Regions from separate parts of the Micromonospora inyonensis genome, predicted to be linked through region 2. Evidence: predicted binding sites of a transcription regulator. Region 2 holds the regulator's gene; the other holds the start of a gene.

Region 1 (11,146 bases), on a different contig from region 2:
CAGCTTCGTCCTCCAGCACTGCGGTGTGATGGACCGGGGCAGGGGCTCGCTGACCATCCAGGTGGTCCCGGACACCGGCACCGGGGAGCTGACCGGGCTGACGGGCACCATGGAGATCCTGCTGGCCGACGGTGAACACGGCTTCACCTTCGACTACACCCTCGGAGGCTGACGTCGCGGCGGTCCGGCCGGCGGTCGGGCCTCCTCCTCCGGGAGGGTGAGGGGTTTCCCCGGACCCGACCCGGGGCGTACCCGGGGATCGGCCCGCGGCAGGAGGAAAGTGTCGGTCCCACCGCATAGATTCGGGGTCATGAGGCAGCGCAGTGACCGGCTCGAGGTCGAGGTCAGCATCGGTGAGCGGGCGGTCGACGTGCGGGTGGCCGGCGAGATCGACATCGCCACGGTGGCCCAGTTCCGGTCGGTCCTCTGGGCCCAGCCACCCCGGCCGGTGCTGCGGCTCGACCTCTCCGCCGTGCCGGTCTTCTCGGCCCCCGCGATCCGCACCCTGGTCGCCGCCCACCTGGGCGTCCGGGCCCGGGGCGGGGAACTGGTGCTGGTCGATCCGCACCCGATGATCCTGCGGGTACTGCGCGGTGCCGGCCTGCACCGGGTCATCCCGGTGGCCGAGGCCACGCCGCGACTCACGCTGCCGGCCGGGCGACCACCGGCGGAGGCCGTGGACGCGTCGCGGGAAGGCCGGCGTGCCGACGTCCCGACCCCGGCCGACGCCGTGCCCTCCGTCCCGGGTCCGGGACGGCGGTCCTGGGCGGCCACCGACGTGTCCCGCTCCCGGACGCCGGTCGACCGGCGACCGGCGGACCCGACACCGGTGGGCCGGACGTACCCGGCCCTGTCGTACCGACCCCTCGCGGCGGTCTGACCGGCGGCCCACCCCGACCCTGCGGACGGTCGGGGCCACCGGCGTGCCGACGGCCCCGACCCCCAGGTCAGCGGACGCCGAGCAGGTCGACCACGAAGACCAGCGTCTCGCCCGGCTTGATGACGCCGCCGGCACCCCGGTTGCCGTAGCCCAGGTGCGGCGGGATGGTGAGCCGGCGCCGGCCGCCCACCCGCATCCCCACCACGCCCCGGTCCCAGCCGGCGATGACCTGGCCGGCGCCGAGCCCGAAGTCGAAGGTCTCGCCACGGTTCCAGGACGCGTCGAACTCGCGACCGGTGGAGTGCGCCACCCCGACGTAGTGCACGCTGACCAGCTGCCCGGGCTCCGCCTCGGGGCCCTCGCCCACCGTGATGTCCTCGATGACGAGATCGGCGGGCGGGGCACCCTCGATCGGGCCTACCTCGGGCTTGTTCATCCTGGCTCTCCTGCCTCGCGGGATCACTGTCCCGGTCGATCCTGCCGGATCGTCAGCAGCCGATATCCGGCAGGACGGTGGGACACGACGCGGCGGACGTCACCGGGTGGTGACGTCCGCCGTGGTGCCGGTCTGCGGTCAGCGCAGCCAGGGGAACCGCTGGACGAGGGGGAGCTTCGCCCAGGCCCGGCCGAGGCCGAGGGTGTCACCCGGCGGCGACCAGCGCGAGACCGGCGAGCAGGGCCGCGTTGATCAGGTGATCGTCCATGAAGGGGTTGTTCTCGGGAGGCAGGACGACGGTCCACATCATCACGTAGAGCAGGCCGCCGGCGACTGCCGCGATCCGCATCCCGATGCCGAGCAGCAGGGCCACGCCGAGGCCGAGCAGGCCCGCCATGAACAGCCAGTCGGCCCAGACCGCACCGGCGATGTCGTGGTAGAGGCCCTGGAACGGTCCCTCGGCGCCGAAGGCCAGGAAGCCCTTGGTCGGGCTGCCACCGTCGATCCAGGCGTTCTTCGCCTCGGTGGCGAAGCCGAGACCGAAGGTCTTGTCCAGGAAGGCCCAGAGGAAGGTCCAGCCCAGCGCGATCCGGATCCCGGCGAAGACGTACCGCGCGGCCCTGGTCCGGGCGGTCCCCGGCGTCGGCGTCCCGTCCTGGTGGGTTCGGGTCGGCGTCACCGGAGTGGTGGTGCGGGCGGTGTCCCGTTCGATCGTCGCGGCCATGGTGTCCACGTCCTTCCTCGTGCCTCGCACCGCTTCCCGGTGGCATCTCCATTCCACTCCGGCCGGGGTGTCGGGAGCAGGGGCGACCGGTCCCTGGCCGGGCGGGACCTTCGCCCTCTTCGCACGGGACCTCCGCGGGCCGGAGGTCCCGGTGTCCTGCGGTCCCTTCGCCTCTGCCCGCCCCCGGGCGGCCGCCGTAGCGTCGGCACGGACGACAGGGAGGTCGCAATGAGGACGTGGCAGGTGAGCGACGTGATGACCGCGGAGGTCGCGGCGGTCGGCGAAGAGACCCCGTACCGGGAGATCGTTGATCTGCTGATCCGGCGGGGGATCAGCGCGGTTCCGGTGGTGGATGGGTTCCGCCGGGCGTCCCTGCCGGCCGCTGCCCGGCTGATGGATCGCGAACAGGTCAAGCGACTGCCGGTGCTGGACGACCTTGGCCGGCTCGTCGGCATCGTCACCCGTTCCGACCTGCTGCGCGTGCACCTGCGCCAGGATGCGGAGATCCGCGAGGACGTGGTGCAGGAGGTGCTGCGCCGGGTGCTCGCCGTCCAGGACGGGCTGGTCACCGTCCGGGTGCGGCACGGCGAGGTGACCCTCGACGGTCGGGTCGACCGGCGCAGCTCCGCCGACCTGGCGGTCCGCCTCGCCGGGCAGGTCAGCGGGGTGACCCGGGTGAACAGCACGCTCGGCTACGAGCAGGACGACACCGTCGTCCTGGAGCAGGAGGCCGGGATCACCCCGGTGGCGTGACCGTCGTCCGGCCGCGCCCGCGCCGGACACCTGGGCGGCGGTCGACCGGAACGGGCTCGACGAACCGGCTCGCCCGACGGATCAGGCGGGTCGAAGCCGGCTCGGCCGACCGGCCGTGCCGGCCCCGTCGACCGTTCGCCCCGGGTGCGTCATCCGCCGGGTGAGCTGGGCCGCGAGCACCTCGGGTGCCTCGGCCAGCGACGGCCCGTACCAGGTCAGGTGCCGGCCGGAGAGCAGCGCGCAGGGCACGCCCGGGAATGCCTCCGGGCCGTCCTCGGCGGTGAACCGGTACGGCTCGTCCGGCAGCACCACCAGCTCCGGCCGGTGGTCGCGCAGCTCCTCCAGACCCGGCCGCGGGTAGCGTTCCGGATGGTCGGCGTAGACGTTGCGCAGGCCGAGCCGGTGCAGCACGTCCCCGGCGAAGGTGTCACCGCCCAGCACCACCCAGGGCCGGCGCCAGACCGGCACGACCACGCGGAGGATCCCGACCGGGGCGGGTGGCGTCGCCCAGGCGTGGCGGGGGGCGGCCAGCCACGCCGGTTCGCCGGGCGCGCCGAGGGCGGCGAGCAGGTCGCCCAGCTCGGTGAGAGCCTTCGGTACGGTCCGCGGGTAGGTGACCCGTACCGGCACGCCGGCCGCGACCAGCGCGTCGGCGTCCTCGTGGCGGTTCTCCTCGACGTTGAGCAGCACGACGTCCGGACGGAGTGCGAGCACCCGGTCGAGGTCGGGGTACTTGCTGCCGCCGACCCGGGTGACCGCCAGACCGGCGGGGTGGGTGCACCAGTCCGTCGCGCCGACCAGGACCCCGGGCAGGGTGAGCGCCACCGCCTCGGTGAGCGACGGCACCAGGGACACCACCCGCACGCGCGTACCTCCCGAATCCCGACCACTCGCCAGGTTCGATGATGCCCGATCCGGCTGTGGCCCGTTGCACCGCTTCTACAACGTTGTAATACTCCCGGTGGCACCCCGAGGAGGCGGTATGCGACACGAAGCGAGTACGACGTCCACGGCCCCGGCGCGCGACGCCGAGGAGGTCGACGAGACACCGGTGGAGGCGCTCGGCGACCTCTACCGCGACGGGATCACCGCCTGTCGGGGCGCGTTCCCGGCTGAGTGGGTCGACCAGGTCCGCGAGGACGTCGACACGGCGTTCGCCGAGGCCCGGTCCCGCCCCGACGGCGCGGTCGGCCGTGGCCCGCAGCGCTGGTACGTGGAGATCCATCCCGAGCAGCTGCGCGGCTTCGTCGACCTGGTCACCCATCCCTGGGTGGTGGGGGTCTGCCGGGCGGTGCTCGGGCCGCGCTACGAGATCGTCGAGCTGGGCTCCGACACCCCGTTCCCGGGGGCCGCCTACCAGCCCTGGCACCGGGACTTCCCGATGCCCGACGAGACCCGGCGGCAACGGCGGCTCACCTCACTCGCCTTCAACCTCACCACCGTCGACACGGTGGAGGAGATGGGCCCGTTCGAGATCGCCCCCGGCACCCAGTGGGACGACCACGCCGACTTCGACCACGGCATGTTCCCGCCCCGGGAGCGCTATCCCCGGTACGAGCGACGCGCGGTGCGCAAGTACCCGAAGCGCGGCGACGTCTCGGCCCGGTCGGCGCTGACCATCCACCGTGGCACCCCGAACGTCTCCACGGTCGCCCGACCGGTGCTGGTGATCGGCGTCGACGCTCCCGGCGCGGGCAACGCCGCCCGGCACGACATGGCCGTCACCCGGGGCTACTGGGAACGCCTGCCGCCGCTGGTCCGCGAGCATCTGCCCTGCCCGGTGGTGGAGACCCTGACCCCGATCCGGCAGAAGCACACGATCGAGGGACTGGTGATGGGCGTCTGAGCCCAGGACCGGCGGCCTCCGCCACCGGACGGCATCACTGATCCCTTTCCGGTCGCCGGCCGCCGGCGGGCGCGGCGGGGTCTCGATCCCCGGGCGCCGGGCCGTGTGGGGAATGAGCCGGATCGGCTCGTCCCGGGCCGGTCGGAGCGGTGACGGGAAAGGACATCGTCCGTAATCGACATCTTTCCCGGGAACGGGAATGCCGCTCACGGTCGCCGGTGCCTTCCGGTCGGCGCTCCCGCCGTTTGCCGCCTGGCGGATCCCGTGGTCGACGCGGATATCCCGCCACGGTGGACCCACGACCGCACCGACCACGACGCCGTCCGGACCCGTCGTCCGCCGGTGGCCGACCGCCGACGCCGACGCCGGTGCGGCGGCGACCGCGCCAGGTCGGCCCTGGTCAGCACACGTGGAAAGCGGGGGCGCGGGTTCGGGGGCGGGCGGAAGGGTGGCCCGGCCGGCGCTGGTGATTTCCCAGCGTGACGCCCGGGCTCCGGATGGTAATCGATGGTTGGTCAGCGGTTCTTGTACGCCTCGACGACCGACACCGGGATGCGGCCACGCTCGGAAATCTCGTAGCCGTTCTTCACCGCCCATTCGCGGATCGCCCGGTTCTGCTCACGATCCATTCCGGACGTTGCCGGACGACCCGGACGCCGAACTCCCCGGTTGCTCTCCACGACGCCCCGACCGATGCGACGGCCAGCGGTGATGTACGGGTCCAAGGCCTTGCGCAGAACCCCGGCGTTTTCGTCCGACACATCGATGGTGTACATGACACCGTCGAGCCCGAACTCGACCGTCCGGTCGGCCTTTCCGCCGTCGAGGTCGTCGGTGAGAACTGTGATTACTTTCCTGGCCATCGTCCATTACTCCTTGTGCGTGGCGGGGTGTGGCTAAGAGTTTGACGTATCGCACCGCAAATCCGCAACAATGCGTGGCCCTCGGCATTCCATGGCGCACACCAAGCGGGTGAAAACTCGCCCTGACATGGAAATTGCCAGTCGGGCGGTCGGGCCCGGCTGTCGCCGAACCCACCGGACGCGCCGCCGACGGTCGTCCGCTGCACGGTTCGTTCCGGGGCGCGCCGTTCCCCGGCGGTCGTGGCGTGGGTCACACGGTGGAACAGGGCGGACGTGGCGCGACTTGAGTCAGGCACGCTCAAGTCAACGCTTTGGCAGGTGTGCGATGGCAACTCTTCCGGTACTGCCCCTGACCGACACCGTCCTGCTGCCGGGCATGGTCATCCCGGTGACCCTCGACCCGACCACCCAGGCCGCCGTCGACGCGGCCCGCGCCACCGGCGACCAGAAACTGCTCGCCGTGCCCCGTATCGACGGCGAGTACGGCCCGGTCGGCGCGGTCGCCACCATCGAGAAGGTCGGTCGGCTGCCCAGTGGGGAACCGGCGGCCGTCATCCGGGGCCTGACCCGGGCCCGGATCGGCTCCGGCGTCCCCGGACCCGGTGCCGCCCTCTGGGTCGAGGCGACCGAACTGCCCGAACCCGCTCCCGCCGGCCGGGCCCGGGAACTCGCCCGCGAGTACCGGGCGCTGATGACCTCGGTGCTCCAGCAGCGCGGCGCCTGGCAGGTCATCGACGCGATCGAGCGGATGACCGACCTGTCGGAGCTCGCCGACTCCGCCGGCTACGTCTCCTGGCTGACCCTGGCCCAGAAGACCGAACTGCTCGCCGCGCCGGATGTCACCGCCCGACTCGACCTGCTCGTCGGCTGGGTCCGCGACCACCTCGCCGAGCAGGAGGTCAGCGAGCGGATCAACAACGACGTCCGCGAGGGGTTGGAGAAGTCCCAGCGGGAGTTCCTGCTCCGCCAGCAGCTCGCCGCGATCCGCAAGGAACTCGGCGAGGACGAGCCGGACGGCTCGGCCGACTACCGGGCCCGGGTCGAGGCCGCCGAGCTGCCCGAGAAGGTCCGCGAGGCGGCGCTGCGCGAGGTCGGCCGTCTGGAGCGGGCCAGCGACGCATCCCCGGAGGCCGGCTGGATCCGCACCTGGCTGGACACCGTCCTGGAGATGCCGTGGACGACCCGTACCGAGGACGACACCGACCTCGCGGCGGCCCGTGCGGTGCTCGACGCCGACCACGCCGGCCTGGCCGACGTCAAGGACCGCATCCTGGAGTACCTGGCGGTGCGCAACCGGCGCGCCGAGCGCAACCTCGGCGTGGTCGGCGGACGCGGCTCCGGCGCCGTACTCGCCCTCGCCGGCCCGCCCGGCGTCGGCAAGACCAGCCTCGGCGAGTCGGTGGCCCGTGCCCTCGGGCGACGGTTCGTCCGGGTCTCCCTCGGTGGTGTCCGCGACGAGGCCGAGATCCGTGGCCACCGGCGCACCTACGTCGGCGCGCTGCCCGGCCGGATCGTCCGCGCCCTGCGCGAGGCCGGCTCGATGAACCCGGTGGTGCTCCTCGACGAGGTCGACAAGCTCGCCGCCGGTTACGCCGGCGATCCCGCCGCCGCCCTGTTGGAGGTGCTCGATCCGGCGCAGAACCACACCTTCCGCGACCACTACCTCGAAGTCGACCTCGACCTGTCCGACGTGCTCTTCCTGGCCACCGCGAACGTGGTCGAGAACGTCCCCGGCCCGCTGCTGGACCGGATGGAGCTGGTCACCCTGGACGGCTACACCGAGGAGGAGAAGGTCGCCATCGCCCGGGACCACCTGCTGCCCCGGCAGCGGGACCGGGCCGGACTCACCGCCGACGAGGTGACCGTCACCGACACCGCTCTGGCCCGGATCGCCGCCGAGCACACGCGCGAGGCAGGTGTCCGGCAGCTCGACCGGGCCCTGGCGAGGATCCTGCGCAAGGTCGCCGTGACGCTGGCGACCGAGGCGGGACCGGTCCACGTCGACGTCGACGACCTGGCCCGTTACCTCGGCCGGCCCCGGTTCACCCCCGAGTCGGCGGAACGGACCGCCGTCCCGGGTGTGGCCACCGGCCTGGCGGTCACCGGAGCCGGGGGTGACGTCCTCTTCGTCGAGGCGACCAGCATGGACGGCGAACCGGGGCTGACCCTCACCGGACAGCTCGGCGACGTGATGAAGGAGTCCGCGCACATCGCGCTGTCGTACCTGCGCTCGCACGGCCGCCAGCTCGGCCTCGACCCGAACGCCCTCGCCGGACGGCGGATCCACCTGCACGTGCCGGCCGGCGCGGTGCCGAAGGACGGGCCGAGCGCGGGCATCACCATGGTCACCGCGCTCGCCTCGCTGGTCAGCGGCCGACCGGTTCGTCCCGAGGTCGGGATGACCGGCGAGGTGACCCTCTCCGGTCGGGTACTGCCCATCGGCGGGGTGAAGCAGAAACTGCTCGCCGCGCACCGGGCCGGCCTGACCGAGGTGGTCGTCCCGGCCCGCAACGCGCCGGACCTCGACGACCTGCCGGACGAGGTCCGCGAGGCGCTGACCGTACACATCCTGGCCGACGTGGCGGACGTGCTCGCCGTGGCGTTGCGCCCTGCCGACGCCGACGCCGACGCCGACGCCGACACCCGCACCGGTCCCGCCCTCGCCGCCGCCTGACGCGGGTGGGGTGGTAGCAGGGGACCCCTGCTACCACCCCACCCCGGGGGTCAGCGGTTGTCGCGGTCGCGGCGCACGGTTGCCTTGCGCCCCTTGATGGTGCTGCCACGCAGCCCGGCGATCACCTCGTCGGCGACCGACTGCGGCACCTCCACCAGGGAGAACCGGTCGGCGATCTCGATCGAGCCGATGTCCCGTCCGCTGATCTGGGTCTCCCCGGTGATCGCCCCGACCAGGTCCTGCGGGCGGACCCCGGCCCGCCGGCCCAGCCCGATGAAGACCTGGGTCGTGCCGCCCGTGCGGGGACGGGCCGGTCGGCGCTCGCCGCGTCCCTCGTACCCCGGCCGGACCTCGCGGGGAGCGCGGACCGGGACCTGCGGGATCTCCTCCTCGTCGTCGGCTCCCGGCCCGGCGGCCTCGTGCGCGAGTTTCACCGCCGCGAGCGCGACCTCCATCATGTCGAACTCGTCGCTGAGCGACTCCACGATCACCCGGAACGGCTCCAGATCGTCCTCCAGCAGGCTCTCCCGCAGCGCCGCCTGGGTCAGCTCCAACCGGCGGGTACGCAGGTCGGCGACCGTGGGAATCTTGTCGATGACGATCCGCTGGCCGGTCACCCGTTCGATGGTCTTGAGCATCCGGTGCTCACGCGGCTCGGCGAGGGTGATCGCCACGCCTTCCCGTCCCGCCCGGCCGACCCGGCCGATCCGGTGCACGTACGACTCGGGTGCCGACGGGACGTCGTAGTTGACCACGTGGGTGAGCTGCTCGACGTCCAGCCCCCGGGCCGCGACGTCGGTGGCCACCAGCAGGTCGGCGGTGCCGGCGCGCAGCCGTCCCATCACCCGGTCCCGCTGCTCCTGGCTCATCCCGCCGTGCAGTGCCTCGGCCCGGTAGCCCCGGCCGTTCATCGTCTCGGTGAGGCGGTCGACCTCCTCCCGGCTACGGCAGAAGACGATCGCCGCGGTGGGGGACTCCACGTCGAGGACACGCCCCAGCGCCGCCGGCTTGTGGGCCCGCGCCACGATGAACGCGCGCTGGCGTACCAGGGGCGTCTCCCCGGCCACGGTGGGCTCCCGGGCGATGAGGATGCGGACCGGGTCGGTGAGGTGCTGCCGGGCCATCCCGTCGATGCGCGCCGGCATCGTGGCCGAGAAGAGCACCGTCTGCCGCTGCGCGGGCGCGTGCTCCAGGATCGCCTCGATGTCCTCGGCGAAACCCATGTCGAGCATCTCGTCGGCCTCGTCGAGCACCACCGTGGCCAGCCCGCCCAGGCGCAGCGTGCCCCGGGCGATGTGGTCCAGCGCCCGGCCGGGCGTCGCCACCACCACGTCCACCCCGGTGTCCAGGGCCCGCAACTGCCGCCCGATCGGCTGCCCGCCGTAGATCGGCAGTACCCGGACCCCCAGTTCCCGCCCGTAGCGGTGCAGCGCCTCGGAGACCTGCACGGCCAGCTCCCGGGTCGGGGTCAGCACCAGCGCCACCGGGTCACCCGAGGTTCGCTCGGCCGGGAGCCGGTTCAGCAGGGGCAGCGCGAACGCGGCGGTCTTGCCGGTGCCGGTCGCCGCCTGGCCCAGCAGGTCACGACCGGCCAGCAGGGGTGGGATCGCCTCCCGCTGGATCGGGGTGGGCTCCTCGTAGCCGAGGGAAGCCAGCGCGCCCAGCAGTTCGGGCCGCAGCCCGAGGTCGGAGAAGGCGCTCGCCGGATCGGAATCGCCCGGACCGGTCGGAGCGGACGTTGGTTCGGGCAGTACAGGTGCGGAACTCATGTGCCAAGCCTTCCATCACCCCCGGTGTCAGGTTGCGGCGACCGGGCACATCGAGGGCGCCGTCCGCCGGGGACCCGGGTACGCCGGTGCGGACGACGCCCGACCGGGCGTCGTCCGCACCGTCCGGCCCCTTCGACGGGGCCACGGCGTCCCGCTGCCATCCGGATCACCGCGTGGGTCCGGACACCCCCGATCGGCAGTCGGGACGGACGGCTCAGAGAGTCAGCAGGACCGTGACCCCCACGGCGGTGTCGAAGACGGCGCACCACTCGGCGTACCCGCGTGGCACCACCCGGTTCAGGCGGTGGTGCACGACGTCCCACGCCGAGTGGGCCAGCCAGCGGCCGCCACCAGCCAGGTGGCGAGCGGCTCGGCGGCGGTCGCCGCGGCCGCCGCCAGGCCAACCCAGGCGAGCATCCCGGCCACCTGCACGGCGAGCATCCGGCGGTCACCCAGCCGACGCCGGTACGCGCCGATCACCAGGTAACCCGCCGGCAGCACCAGCACGAACCACGGATTGGGCACGACCGGCGCGAACACCATGTCGACCGTCACCAGCAAGGCCAGCAGGGTCGGCCAGCGTCGCCGCAGCAGCCGGAGCAGGGGCCCCGCCGCCGGGGCCGGAGCGCCCGCGTGAACGTGCTCGCCACGGCGGTGCCACACCACGGCGACGGTCGCCGGCACCATCAGCAGGTGCGCGCCGAGGGTCAGCACGTCCGCGTCGACCAGCCCGGCCCACCACGGTACGGCGAGCAGCGTCAGCGGCAGCACCATCGCGGCCACCATCTCGCCCACCCCGGACCACGGGTGCCCCCGGTGCCACATCCACACCGTCATCCCGATCGCCATGTCGAGGGCCATGACCAGCATGCCCACGTCCGGCCGGGCGAGCAGGTCGGGTCGGCCGAGGCGGTCGGCGGCCCCCGCCCAGAGCGGGTCGAGGAGCAGCATCCCCGCCACCATGGCGGCGAGCATCTCCAGTACCGGCCGGAGCAGCCGGCGTCGACCCGCCACCGGCTCGGCCACGGGGGGCGTCCCGGTCGTCGTCCGGGCCACGGGAGGCGTTGCCGTCGTCGTTTCGCTCATGTGTCGAGCCTGCGGCGTACCGGACCCGGAACCCATCCGCGCGGTGTCACCGGTGGGCCGTGCGAAACGCCCGGCGTACAGGTGCGTGCCGGGCCTGACGGGCGGGCCGTCGTTC
Region 2 (11,146 bases):
GGTCGACGAGGTCTCCTCGACCGTCACCGAGTCCCCAGCGGACGGCGCGCCGGTGGTGGACGCCCCGGCCAGACCGGCCGACGGCGGTCCGGCCGCCCCGCTCGGGGCCGAGCTGGAGGCGCTCCGGGCGGAGCTGGAGGAACGCACCCGGGACCTGCAACGGGTCTCGGCCGAGTACGCCAACTACCGCAAGCGGGTCGAGCGGGACCGGGCCCTGGTCGGCGAGCAGGCGACCGGCGCGGTGCTCACCGCGCTGCTGCCGATCCTCGACGACCTCGACCGGGCACGCGAGCACGGCGACCTGGTGGGTCCGTTCGGCACGGTGGCCGAGCAGCTCACCACGGCACTGGGCAAGTTCGGACTCACCGTCTTCGGCGAGCAGGGCGACCCCTTCGACCCGACCCGGCACGAGGCGGTCGCGCACCAGACCTCGGCCGAGGTCAGCGAGCCGACCTGCGTCCAGGTGATGCGCCGGGGCTACCAGCTCGGCGAGCGTCTGCTGCGGCCCGCGATGGTCGCGGTCGCCGATCCGGAGTAGTACGAGACCGTGACCGGGTCCTCCCGTCCACCGACACCGGGTGGGCGGGGGGCCCGGTGCACGTCGGGTGGAAGGGGGTGGACCGGTGAGTTCCAAGGACTGGCTGGAGAAGGACTTCTACGCCGTACTCGGCGTGGACAAGTCCGCCTCCTCGGACGACATCAAGAAGGCGTACCGGAAACTGGCCCGGGAGTCCCACCCGGACCACAACCCGGACGACCCCGGGGCGGAGGAGCGGTTCAAGGCCGCCTCCGAGGCGTACAACGTGCTCTCCGACGACAAGCGCCGCCGGGAGTACGACGAGATGCGCACGCTGTTCGGCTCGGGCGCGTTCCGGCGCAGCGCCCGGGGCGCGGGCGGCGGCGCGCCGTTCGACGTCTCCGACCTGTTCGGCGGTGCGGGCGGCGGTGACCGCCGGTTCGGCGGCGCCAACTTCTCCGACCTGTTCGGTTCGGTGTTCTCCGGCGGCGGCGGGGCCGGCCCGGCGCGGCGGGGCCCGGCGCGGGGGCGCGACGTCGAGGCGGAGGTCGCGCTCGACTTCTCCGACGCGGTCCGTGGGGTGACCATCCCGCTGACGCTGCGCGCCCCGGGGGTCTGCGACACCTGCCACGGGGACGGGGCCAAGCCCGGCACCCGGCCGGTGTCCTGCCCGCAGTGCCACGGCTCCGGGATGGTGACCCGCAACCAGGGGTCGTTCAGCTTCGCCGAGCCGTGCCGCAACTGCCAGGGCGTCGGCACGATCGTCGAGGAGAAGTGCCCCGAGTGCCGGGGCACGGGCGGGGTCACCAAGACCCGCACCCTCAATGTCCGCTTCCCTGCCGGAGTGGCCGACGGCCAGCGGATCCGGCTGGCCGGCCGGGGTGAGCCGGGCGAGCGCGGCGGCCCGGCGGGTGACCTCTTCGTACACGTGAAGGTGCGCCCGGACGACCTGTTCGGACGGACCGGGGACGACCTGACCCTGAGCGTGCCGATCACCTTCGCGGAGGCGGCGCTCGGTACCGACCTCCGGGTGCCCACCCTGGACGGTGCGGTGACCCTACGCGTACCGCCGGGCACGCCGAGCGGCCGGGTCCTGCGGGCCCGGGGCAAGGGCGTGGTCCGCCGCGACGGGCAGGCCGGTGACCTGCTGGTCACCCTGGACGTGGTGGTCCCGGCCCGGCTCTCCGACGAGGCCCGTACGGCATTGGAGACGTTGGCCGCGCACACCCCGCCGGCGGCTCGGGAACATCTCGACGCGCGGGTGCGTCGCTTCAGTTAGCAGTTGCGTCGCTTCAGTTAGCAGTGCGTCGCTTCGGTTGGCCAGGTGGAGTACACGCGGAGGTGAGCGGGATGGCGGACGGGTTCGTCGGCTCGGGTGACCCTGCCTACGACGCCAAGGTGCTGATGATCTCGGTAGCGGCACGGATGGCGGGGATGCACCCGCAGACGCTGCGGCAGTACGACCGGCTCGGGCTGGTGCAGGCGGGGCGGGCGGCCGGGGGCGGTCGCCGTTACAGCGTCCGGGACGTGGTGCTGCTGCGTGAGGTGCAGCGGCTCAGCCAGGACGACGGGGTGAACCTGGCGGGCATCAAGCGGATCATCGGTCTGGAGCAGCTCCTGGAGCAGGCTCAGGCCCGGCTCGCCGAGATGGAGGCGGAGCTGGACGCCGCGTACCGGCGGATCGCCGAGTTGGAGGCGATGGCCCGGTTCCCTGGCCGGGAGATCGTCCCCACCACCCGCACCTCCACCGCGCTGGTGGTCTGGCGGCCCCGCCGCTCCACCGGCAACTGACCTCGAACCCCGCCGCTGTGGTGGTTGCAGGGGTCCCCTGTTACCGCTTTCTGATGAGCAGGGGTCCCCTGCAACCACGGCGGCGGTCACGTTCCGTGGAACCGCCGCGCCGACCGGTCCCGCCGACTAGCCTCGGAACCAGGTCCCGTCCGCACCAGCCGGGCCCACCGTCGCGGCCGAGCGTGCCCGGTCCGGCGGGTGACGGCGAGGGGGAGTCATGGCGGAACCGGCGAGGAAGGTCGCCCGGCAGGCGGAGGAACGCTTCGACCGGGTCGCCCGGATGGTGCGGGAGCGGTTCGACGCGATCACCGGAAGCCGGTTCGCCGGGAGGCCCGGCCCGGCCGTCGAACGCCGGGACGCCGACGGGGGTGACGAGACCGGTCCGGACCGGACGGCACCACCGCCGGGACCACGGCGGAAGGGCCGAAAGCGCGGGGGACGTGCCTGAGTCACGGGCCGGAATCCACGGGGGGTTCCGGCCCGCCCCGCTCAGCCGATCCGGCGGTTCTCCCGGACCAGCCCGCCCTCACACCAGTCGTGGTAGTCGAAGAGGTGGGGCCGCTCCATGAGCACCCGGGTGTTGTAGGCCCAGGTGCGCACCAGCTGGTCCCCGGTCAGCTCGGCCTGCTCGACCAGCTTGCGCAGGCGACGCTTCGAGTGGGCGCGGAACCGGGTGCGGATGCCGTCGGCGGCGTAGATGTAGAGGCAGTGCAGGGCGAACCGCCGGGCCGCGCACGCCGGGTCCATGGCCAGCTCGAACAGGGTCGGGACCAGGTGGTCGCCGGCGACGAGCAGGTCCCAGTCCGGGGGCATCGCGGTCAGCGGAACCGAGTCCGGCTGGTACGCCCACGCCCCTAGCTCCGCCGGGGACGGGTCGACGGGGTTGGCGAAGCCGGGAAACGTCGACTCGGGCACGTACCGGCAGCCTTCCGCTCGCGCCCGCGGGGGCGAACCGGGTGTCCGCGGGGACCTGGTGTGCTGGGGCGAAACGGTAGCGTGGCCCCGCGCGGCGGCGGAAGACCTCGGCGGGACGGATATCGCGTTCGTCGGCCGGGCCGGTTCCCCGTACGGGCGGACCGCACCCGGCCGACCGCGAGTCAGTCCGGGGTGGGCAGCGGTTCCAGCCGCCGGGCCGCCGCCCGACGTCGCAACCACTGCTTGAACCAGGCGAAATCCGGCAGGCGCGCCAGCATCGGACCGGTCACCACGGTGATCAGCACGTACGCGGTGGCGAGCGCGGCCAGCCCCGGTGGGACCTCACCGCTGGCCACCGCCAGCCCGGCGATGACGATGGAGAACTCGCCCCGGGGCACCAGCGCGAGCCCGGCCCGCCAGCGGCCGGGTTCGGCGATGCCGGCCCGTCGGGCGGCCAGGTAGCCGGTGAGCGTCTTCGTCCCCATCGTGACCACGGCCAGGGCGAGCGCCGGCAGCAGGACGGGCGGGATGTCCCGGGGGTCGGTGACCAAACCGAAGAAGACGAAGAAGACCGCGGCGAAGAGGTCCCGCAGCGGGGTGAGCAGCTCGGTGGCGTGGTGCGCCACCGGACCGGAGAGCGCGATGCCGACCAGGAACGCGCCGACCGCCGCCGACACCTGGAGCTTCGCCGCGATCCCGGCGACCAGCAGGGTCATCCCGAGCACCCCGAGCAGCAGCGCCTCCGGGTCCTTCGCGGACATGGCGGTGGAGATGAGATGGCCGTACCGGATCGCCACGACCAGCACCAGCAGCACCGTCCCGACCGCGATGGTCAGGGCGATCCCGCCGCCGAGCAGTCCGACCCCGGCCAGCAGCGCGGTGACCAGCGGCAGGTAGAGCGCCATGGCCAGGTCCTCGATGACCAGCACGGAGAGGATCACCGGCGTCTCGCGGTTACCGACCCGGCCCAGGTCGGCGAGGACCTTGGCGATCACCCCGGACGACGAGACCCAGGTGATGCCGGCGAGTACCGCCGCGGCGATCCAGTCCCAGCCGAGCAGCAGCGCGAAGGCCGCGCCCGGCAGCGCGTTGAGCAGGGCGTCGATCAGACCCGCCGGGGCCGCCGAGCGCAGGTTGCCGACCAGTTCGTTCGCCGAGTACTCCAGGCCGAGCATGACCAGCAGGAGGATGACGCCGATCTCCGCGCCGACGGCGAAGAACTCCTCGCTGGCGTGCATCTCCAGGATGCCGCCGTGACCGACGGCGAGGCCGGCGAGCAGGTAGAGCGGAATGGGGGAGAGACCGATGCGGCGGCTGAGCCGGCCCAGGAGGCCGAGCAGGAACAGCAGCGCGCCGACCTCGACGAGCAGCGTGGTGGAGTCGTGCATCCGCGCCTCAGCCGTCCGGGTCGCTGTCGGCCAGGATGGCTGTGACCCCGTCGAGCCCCTTGCGGGTGCCGACCACGACCACCACGTCACCGGCGGAGAAGCGGAAGGTGGGTCCGGGCGAGGCGATCACCTCGCCACCGCGCAGCACCGCCACGATGGAGGCGCTGGTGCGGGTCCGGGCCTTCGTGTCGCCGAGTCGTCGGTTGACGTACTTCGAGCCGGCCGGGATGGCGATCTGCTCGGTGAGCAGCCCGGCGGCCTGCTCCCGCAGCCCGGTGAGCTGCCCGAGCATCAGCGACGCGCCGAGGATGTCGGCCAGCGCCTCCGCCTCGTCGTCGGTCAGCGGTATGTCGTGCTGGCAGGAATCGGGATCGTCCGGGTCGTAGAGGACGAGGTCACGCCGGCCGTTGCGGTGGGAGACCACGCCGAGCCGGCGTCCGGACTCCGTCAACAGGTCGTGACGTACACCGATCCCCGGTAGGGCAGTCTGTTCGACACGTACTCGCACGCGCGCCACGCTACGGCACCGGCGCCAAGGAGGGCCATGCTCGGAAGATCTTCTCGGTCGCTGGTCACGCTGCTGGTCGTGCCTGTTCTGACGGCGTGTTCGATCGGCGACGTCCGAAGGCGTCCACCGGTCGCGCCGACCCCGTCGGCCCCGGCGACGACCGCACCGGGGCCGCTGCCGGCCTCCTTCGACGAGGTCCGCCGGGTGCGGGTGGCGGTGTCCGAACGGTACGACCGGCCGTACGTCGAGTTCGCCGACGCGCGGGACGGTTACGCCCTCTTCGCCGTGTGCGACGGGAAGCCGGCTGCTCCCGCCTGCCCGGCCCTGCTCTACGGCACCGCCGACGGCGGCCGGTCCTGGCGCAAGCTGCGGCATCCCCGCCCGAGCGCCGCCAACCAGCAGCTCTACACCGCCCCCGGCCTGCTCGTGCTGCTCAGCGAACCGCACGGCTGGTACACCTCCACCGACGGCGGCGCCACCTTCACCCACTCCCGCTCCACGCCCCCGCTCTGGGTCGGGGCACAGGGGCGGTTCCAGATCGTGGAGTCCACCGGGAAGGTCGCCGAGTGGGACGGCCGCCGGTTGCGTCCCCTGGCCAAGCAGCCGGACGTACCCGGCATCAACACCGTCGCCTCGCGGGACGACCGGATCGTCGTGGCCGGGGTGCACGACGGCCGGCCGGTCGCCGCAGTCTCGCCCGACGGCGGTCGGCGCTGGTGGCGGCTGGCGGTGTCCCCGCCCGACGGCGAGGTGGGCGTGCTCCGGGCCGTGATCGACGCGACGGGCACGGCCTGGCTGGTCGGGGAGCGCCCGGACCGGACGTCCTTCCCGGCGTTGTGGCGGGAGGGCGGCCCGGGCTGGGAGCTGGTGCAACCCGAGGACCGGCCGGAGCGGATCCGGTCGGTGGTTCCGGTCGGCGGCGGCATGGTCGTGGTGACCGGGCCGGACGGGGCCGGGATGGTGGCAGGCGGCCGGTACCACCGGATGAACTGGCCGCTCACCGCGGAGCACCACCTCATGGTGCTCGCCGACGGGACGCTCTGCGCCGTGGGCCGGACGACGTCGTCCTGGCCAGCTTCTCCTTCGGCGCGCCGCGTTGGACCAGGGTCGCTCTCGTCCACGGCTGACCGTTACGTGTGACTCGGCTCACACCTTAGAAGTTGAGTGGAATAGGCTCAACTCTGGTTGTGTCTCTCTCAGTGGACACGCCGATTCCGGGGGAGCCCATGAACACGGAACGCCTCACCACCAAGAGCCGCGAGGTCATCACCGGTGCCGTCGCCGTCGCCAACCAGCGCGGGCACGCCACCGTCGAACCCTGGCACCTGCTGCTGGCACTGCTGGACACCGCCGGCTCCACCGCCGCCGGCCTGCTGCGCGCCGCCGGGTCCGACCCGGTCGAGCTGCGCCGGGCCACCGTACGGGCGATCGACGGCCTGCCCGCCGCGCGCGGCTCCAGCATCGCCGAGCCGAGCCTGTCCCGGGAGTTCGTCAACGCCATCGGGGCCGCCGAGCAGATCGCCCGGCCGCTCGGCGACGAGTACACCTCCACCGAACACCTCCTCGCCGGGCTGGCCCGGGTCGGCGGCGCGGTGGCGAACGCGCTGAAGGCCGCCGGGGCCACCGAGGAGAACCTGGTCGCCGCCTTCCCGACGATCCGGGGCGGGGACCGGCGGGTCACCACCGCCGACCCCGAGCAGACCTACCAGGCCCTGGGGAAGTACGGCGTCGACCTGACCGCCAGCGCCCGCGACGGCAAGATCGACCCGGTCATCGGCCGGGACTCGGAGATCCGTCGCGTCATCCAGGTGCTCTCCCGGCGTACCAAGAACAACCCGGTGCTGATCGGCGAGCCCGGCGTCGGCAAGACCGCGATCGTCGAAGGCCTGGCCCAGCGGATCGTCGCCGGTGACGTGCCCGAGTCGCTGCGGGACAAGAAGCTCGTCTCGCTCGACCTCGGCGCGATGGTCGCCGGCGCGCAGTACCGGGGCCAGTTCGAGGAGCGGCTGAAGTCCGTCCTGGAGGAGATCAAGAACTCCAACGGGCAGGTCATCACCTTCCTCGACGAGCTGCACACCGTGGTCGGCGCGGGCAAGGGCGAGGGCTCGATGGACGCCGGCAACATGCTCAAGCCGATGCTGGCCCGGGGTGAGCTGCGGATGGTCGGCGCGACCACCCTCGACGAGTACCGCGAGCACATCGAGAAGGACCCGGCCCTGGAGCGGCGCTTTCAGCCGGTGCTGGTCGGCGAACCGACCATCGAGGACACCATCGGCATCCTGCGCGGCCTCAAGGAGCGCTACGAGGTGCACCACGGGGTACGGATCACCGACGCCGCCCTCGTCGCCGCCGCCTCCCTGTCGGACCGCTACATCACCGACCGGTTCCTGCCGGACAAGGCGATCGACCTGGTCGACGAGTCCGCCTCCCGGCTGCGGATGGAGATCGACTCCCGGCCGGTCGAGGTGGACGAGATCGAGCGGGCGGTACGCCGGCTGGAGATCGAGGAGATGGCGCTGGCCAAGGAGCCGGACGCGGCCTCCGCCGAACGCCTCGAACGGCTGCGCAAGGAGTTGGCCGACAAGCGGGAACAGCTCACCGCGCTCTCCGACCGCTGGAAGCTGGAGAAGGACCACATCACCAAGCTCTCCACCGCCAAGGAGGAGCTGGAACGGCTCGGCGGCGAGGCCGAGCGGGCCGAGCGGGACGGTGAGCTGGAACGCGCCGCCGAGCTGCGGTACGGCCGGATTCCCGCGCTCAAGGCCGACCTGGCGAAGGCGGAGGAGGAACTGGCCCGGCTCCAGGCCGACGGCGCGATGCTCAAGGAGGAGGTCGGCGCGGACGACATCGCCGCCGTGGTCGCCTCCTGGACCGGCATCCCCGCCGGCCGGCTGCTGGAGGGCGAGACGGCGAAACTGCTCCGGATGGAGGAGTCGCTGCGGGCCCGGGTGGTCGGCCAGTCCGAGGCGGTCGGCGCGGTCTCCGACGCGGTCCGTCGCGCCCGCGCCGGGGTCGCCGACCCGGACCGCCCCACTGGCAGCTTCCTCTTCCTCGGCCCGACCGGTGTCGGCAAGACCGAGCTGGCCAAGGCGCTCGCCGAGTTCCTCTTCGACGACGAGCGGGCCATGGTCCGCATCGACATGAGCGAGTACGGCGAGAAGCACTCGGTGGCCCGGCTCGTCGGTGCCCCGCCCGGCTACGTCGGCTACGAGGAGGGCGGCCAGCTCACCGAGGCGGTGCGTCGCCGGCCGTACTCGGTGATCCTGCTGGACGAGGTGGAGAAGGCCCACCCGGACGTCTTCGACATCCTGCTCCAGGTGCTCGACGACGGTCGGCTCACCGACGGTCAGGGCCGCACCGTCGACTTCCGCAACGCCATCCTGATCCTCACCTCGAACCTCGGCTCGTCGGTGATCAGCGACCTGACGCTCGCCGAGGAGCAGCGCCGGGAGGGCGTGCTCGCGGTGGTCCGGTCGCACTTCAAGCCGGAGTTCCTCAACCGGCTGGACGACATCGTGGTCTTCGCCGCCCTGCACGGTGACGACCTCCGGTCCATCGTGGACATCCAGCTGGGGCGGATGCGCAAGCGGCTCGCCGACCGCCGCCTCGGCCTGGAGATCACCGAGCCGGCCCGTGCCTGGCTCGCCGAGCACGGCTACGACCCGATCTACGGCGCCCGCCCGCTGCGCCGCCTGGTCCAGTCCGCCATCGGCGACCAACTCGCCAGGGCCCTGCTCGCCGGCCAGATCCGCGACGGGGACACGGTCCGGGTCGACCTGGCCGACACCAAGGAAGCCCTCACCGTCACCTCCGCCTGATCCACCCGCGTCGAACCGGAGGTTCGCGTCCCGGCCCGACCGGGCCGGGACGCGAAACTCTCGACCGTCCGGTCGGGGTGGCCCGACCGGGAAAGGAACCGGTATGTGGAGACGGAAGCGGTCGCAGATCGAGCGGGACGCCGAGCAGCTGGCCGGCACGGACACGGTGGCCTTCGCCGGGGTCGGGTTCGCGGCCCGGATCCTGCCCGAGACCGAGGCGTACCGCCGGCTGGAGGCGGCCCTGCCGGAGCACCCGGACGAGGTCCGCGTCCGGGTCGACTGGCTGCTGGAGCACGGCTCGCCGGCCGGTCGGGCGTACGCGGCGACGCTGCTGGAGGAGATCGACCCGGCGGCGGCCCGCAGCGCCTGGCGGCGGCTCGCCGGCTCCGACGGGGAGTTCGTCACCTTCGCCGGCTGCATCATGGGCCACCGGACACTGCGCGAGTACGCCACCGAGCAGCTCGCCGCGGAATGATCATCAGTACGGCCGGCACCGGCTGAACGGGCCTGCCCCGGGTGGCCGCGTCCCCGTACCGTCGGTGACCGCCACCGTCGACGGGCCGGTATGTCCGGCCGGGCCCACCACCGTGACCGTCGCCTTCTGGTGGCAGCTCGCCGCCGTCGGTGTGCTGCTCGTGGTGGTCGGCCTGACCGTCGCCGCCGCGGTGTACCTGCCCCCGCCCCCGGAGCCCGAGGAGCCGTCGGACACCGCCCCGGCAACTCCCGGTAGCTGACCGGTCGCTCAACGGCACTGGTGTTTGCGCAGGTGCGCGCGGTTGTTACCGTCAGGCGCCGGCGCGACGAGAGGCAGGCGAGGGTGAGCGGGACACTGGCGTACCTGGTGACGGCGGTTGGCTGCCTGGTCGGCGTGGCCGGGGCGGTCGTCATCGTCGTCGCCCTCTCCAGGTCCCGTCGACGCCCGCCCGTCCCGACCTCGCCGACCGCCGCCGACCCGTTCCGCGACCACGACGCCGACGCCCTGCGGGGCGACCCGCGTCGGCTGCGTCCCGGCGACCTCGTCGAGATCCGGCAGGTGACCTACGCGGTGCGTGGCTCGCTGCACCTCACCGAGGGTGGCTGGAGCTGGGACGAGCACCTGCTGGACACCGCCGACGGCACGAAGCGCTGGCTGTCCGTGGAGGAGGACCCGGACCTGGAGCTGGTGCTCTGGACCGCCGAGCCGGATGCCACGGTCACCCCCGGCCCGCAGACCGTCGACTTCGACGGCCGGCGGTACCGCAGCGACGAGTCGGGCCAGGCCCGGTGGACCGCCACCGGCACCACCGGGCTCGCCCCCACCGGCAGCGTCCGGTACCACGACTACACGGCCTCCGGCGATGCCCGGCTCTCCTTCGAGAAGTACGGCGACGCCGGCTGGGAGGTGGCCCGGGGCGAGCTGCTGCGCCGCCCCGAGGTGATGGTCTACCCGCAGGCCGGCCCGGAGAAGGTGGGCTGACGTGCTGGTCAGTCTGGACGCGCCGTACGTCGACACCAGCGCCGCCGACCTCAGCCTGGCGCTCGGCGACCCGGAGCTACCCGCCCTGTACGTGCTCGACCTGGACCTGCCCGGCGGACGGCCGATCCGGCTGCGCCTGCTCGGCGCGTCCCACCAGGTGCTCCTGGGTGGGACCGCGACGGCCGGCACGCCCGATCCGGTGGTGCTGGCCGAGACGGTCGCCTGCCTGCCGGGGCGGCGACCGGACCTGCCGAGCACGGTGCACGAGCCGGCGGACGGCTACTCCTTCTCCGCGACCGTGCTCCGGCCGGAGCCGGGTGGCCTGAGCAGCCGGGTCGCCGCCCTCCGCAGCGAGCTGGCCGACGACCCGTACGCCCTGGTCGGCGTCTTTCCCGGTGACCCGGACGCGGTGACCGCCCTGGCGGTCGTCCCGGGCCCCGGATCGGACTCGGTGCGCTGGCGCACCTGGCACGCGTACCCGCAGACCAATGAGCTGGTCCTGACCGAGACGGTGGTGACACTGTGACGTACCGACGGTGGTTCGTGGTGGGCGCGGTCTTCGCCGTGGTCGGCGTACTGGTCGCCGCTTTCGCGATCTTCTACGGCAACTTCTCGCCCCGCGGCTACGTCGAGGACCGGTACAGCCGGGCCGCCAGCCAGGACATCGGCAGGGACGCGCTCGCGTACAGCTCCACCAAGCGGCCGAGCGAGGTGGCGGACGAGGTGACCGACGCCTGGAAGCCGGCCGACCAG

The links. Region 2 encodes HspR, which represses chaperone genes until heat shock. Its sites were predicted from a motif close to TTGAGTNNNNNNNACTCAA; they were not measured.
Region 1: the regulator HspR is predicted to act here: its motif matches at 5,786-5,804, upstream of lon (endopeptidase La).

What each region holds. Positions count from the first base shown of each region.
Region 1 covers NZ_FMHU01000002.1:2,067,577-2,078,722, reverse strand. The annotation lists gene GA0074694_RS23720 (DUF3224 domain-containing protein) at 1-172, shown strand, start outside; gene GA0074694_RS34335 (anti-sigma factor antagonist) at 311-880, shown strand; gene GA0074694_RS23710 (FKBP-type peptidyl-prolyl cis-trans isomerase) at 948-1,316, opposite strand; partial or broken gene GA0074694_RS23705 (hypothetical protein) at 1,455-2,049, opposite strand; gene GA0074694_RS23700 (CBS domain-containing protein) at 2,269-2,793, shown strand; gene GA0074694_RS23695 (helical backbone metal receptor) at 2,875-3,657, opposite strand; gene GA0074694_RS23690 (phytanoyl-CoA dioxygenase family protein) at 3,776-4,639, shown strand; gene GA0074694_RS23685 (histone-like nucleoid-structuring protein Lsr2) at 5,155-5,502, opposite strand; gene lon (endopeptidase La) at 5,828-8,176, shown strand; gene GA0074694_RS23675 (DEAD/DEAH box helicase) at 8,227-9,945, opposite strand; gene GA0074694_RS31950 (hypothetical protein) at 10,243-11,031, opposite strand.
Region 2 covers NZ_FMHU01000001.1:1,620,141-1,631,286, forward strand. The annotation lists gene grpE (nucleotide exchange factor GrpE) at 1-538, shown strand, start outside; gene dnaJ (molecular chaperone DnaJ) at 624-1,796, shown strand; gene GA0074694_RS07355 (heat shock protein transcriptional repressor HspR) at 1,868-2,308, shown strand; gene GA0074694_RS07360 (hypothetical protein) at 2,526-2,756, shown strand; gene GA0074694_RS07365 (hypothetical protein) at 2,798-3,223, opposite strand; gene GA0074694_RS07370 (cation:proton antiporter) at 3,406-4,611, opposite strand; gene GA0074694_RS07375 (cation:proton antiporter regulatory subunit) at 4,619-5,119, opposite strand; gene GA0074694_RS07380 (beta propeller repeat protein) at 5,198-6,259, shown strand; gene clpB (ATP-dependent chaperone ClpB) at 6,346-8,937, shown strand; gene GA0074694_RS07390 (hypothetical protein) at 9,041-9,412, shown strand; gene GA0074694_RS07395 (hypothetical protein) at 9,477-9,671, shown strand; gene GA0074694_RS07400 (DUF4178 domain-containing protein) at 9,755-10,393, shown strand; gene GA0074694_RS07405 (DUF2617 family protein) at 10,395-10,919, shown strand; gene GA0074694_RS07410 (DUF4247 domain-containing protein) at 10,916-11,146, shown strand, end outside.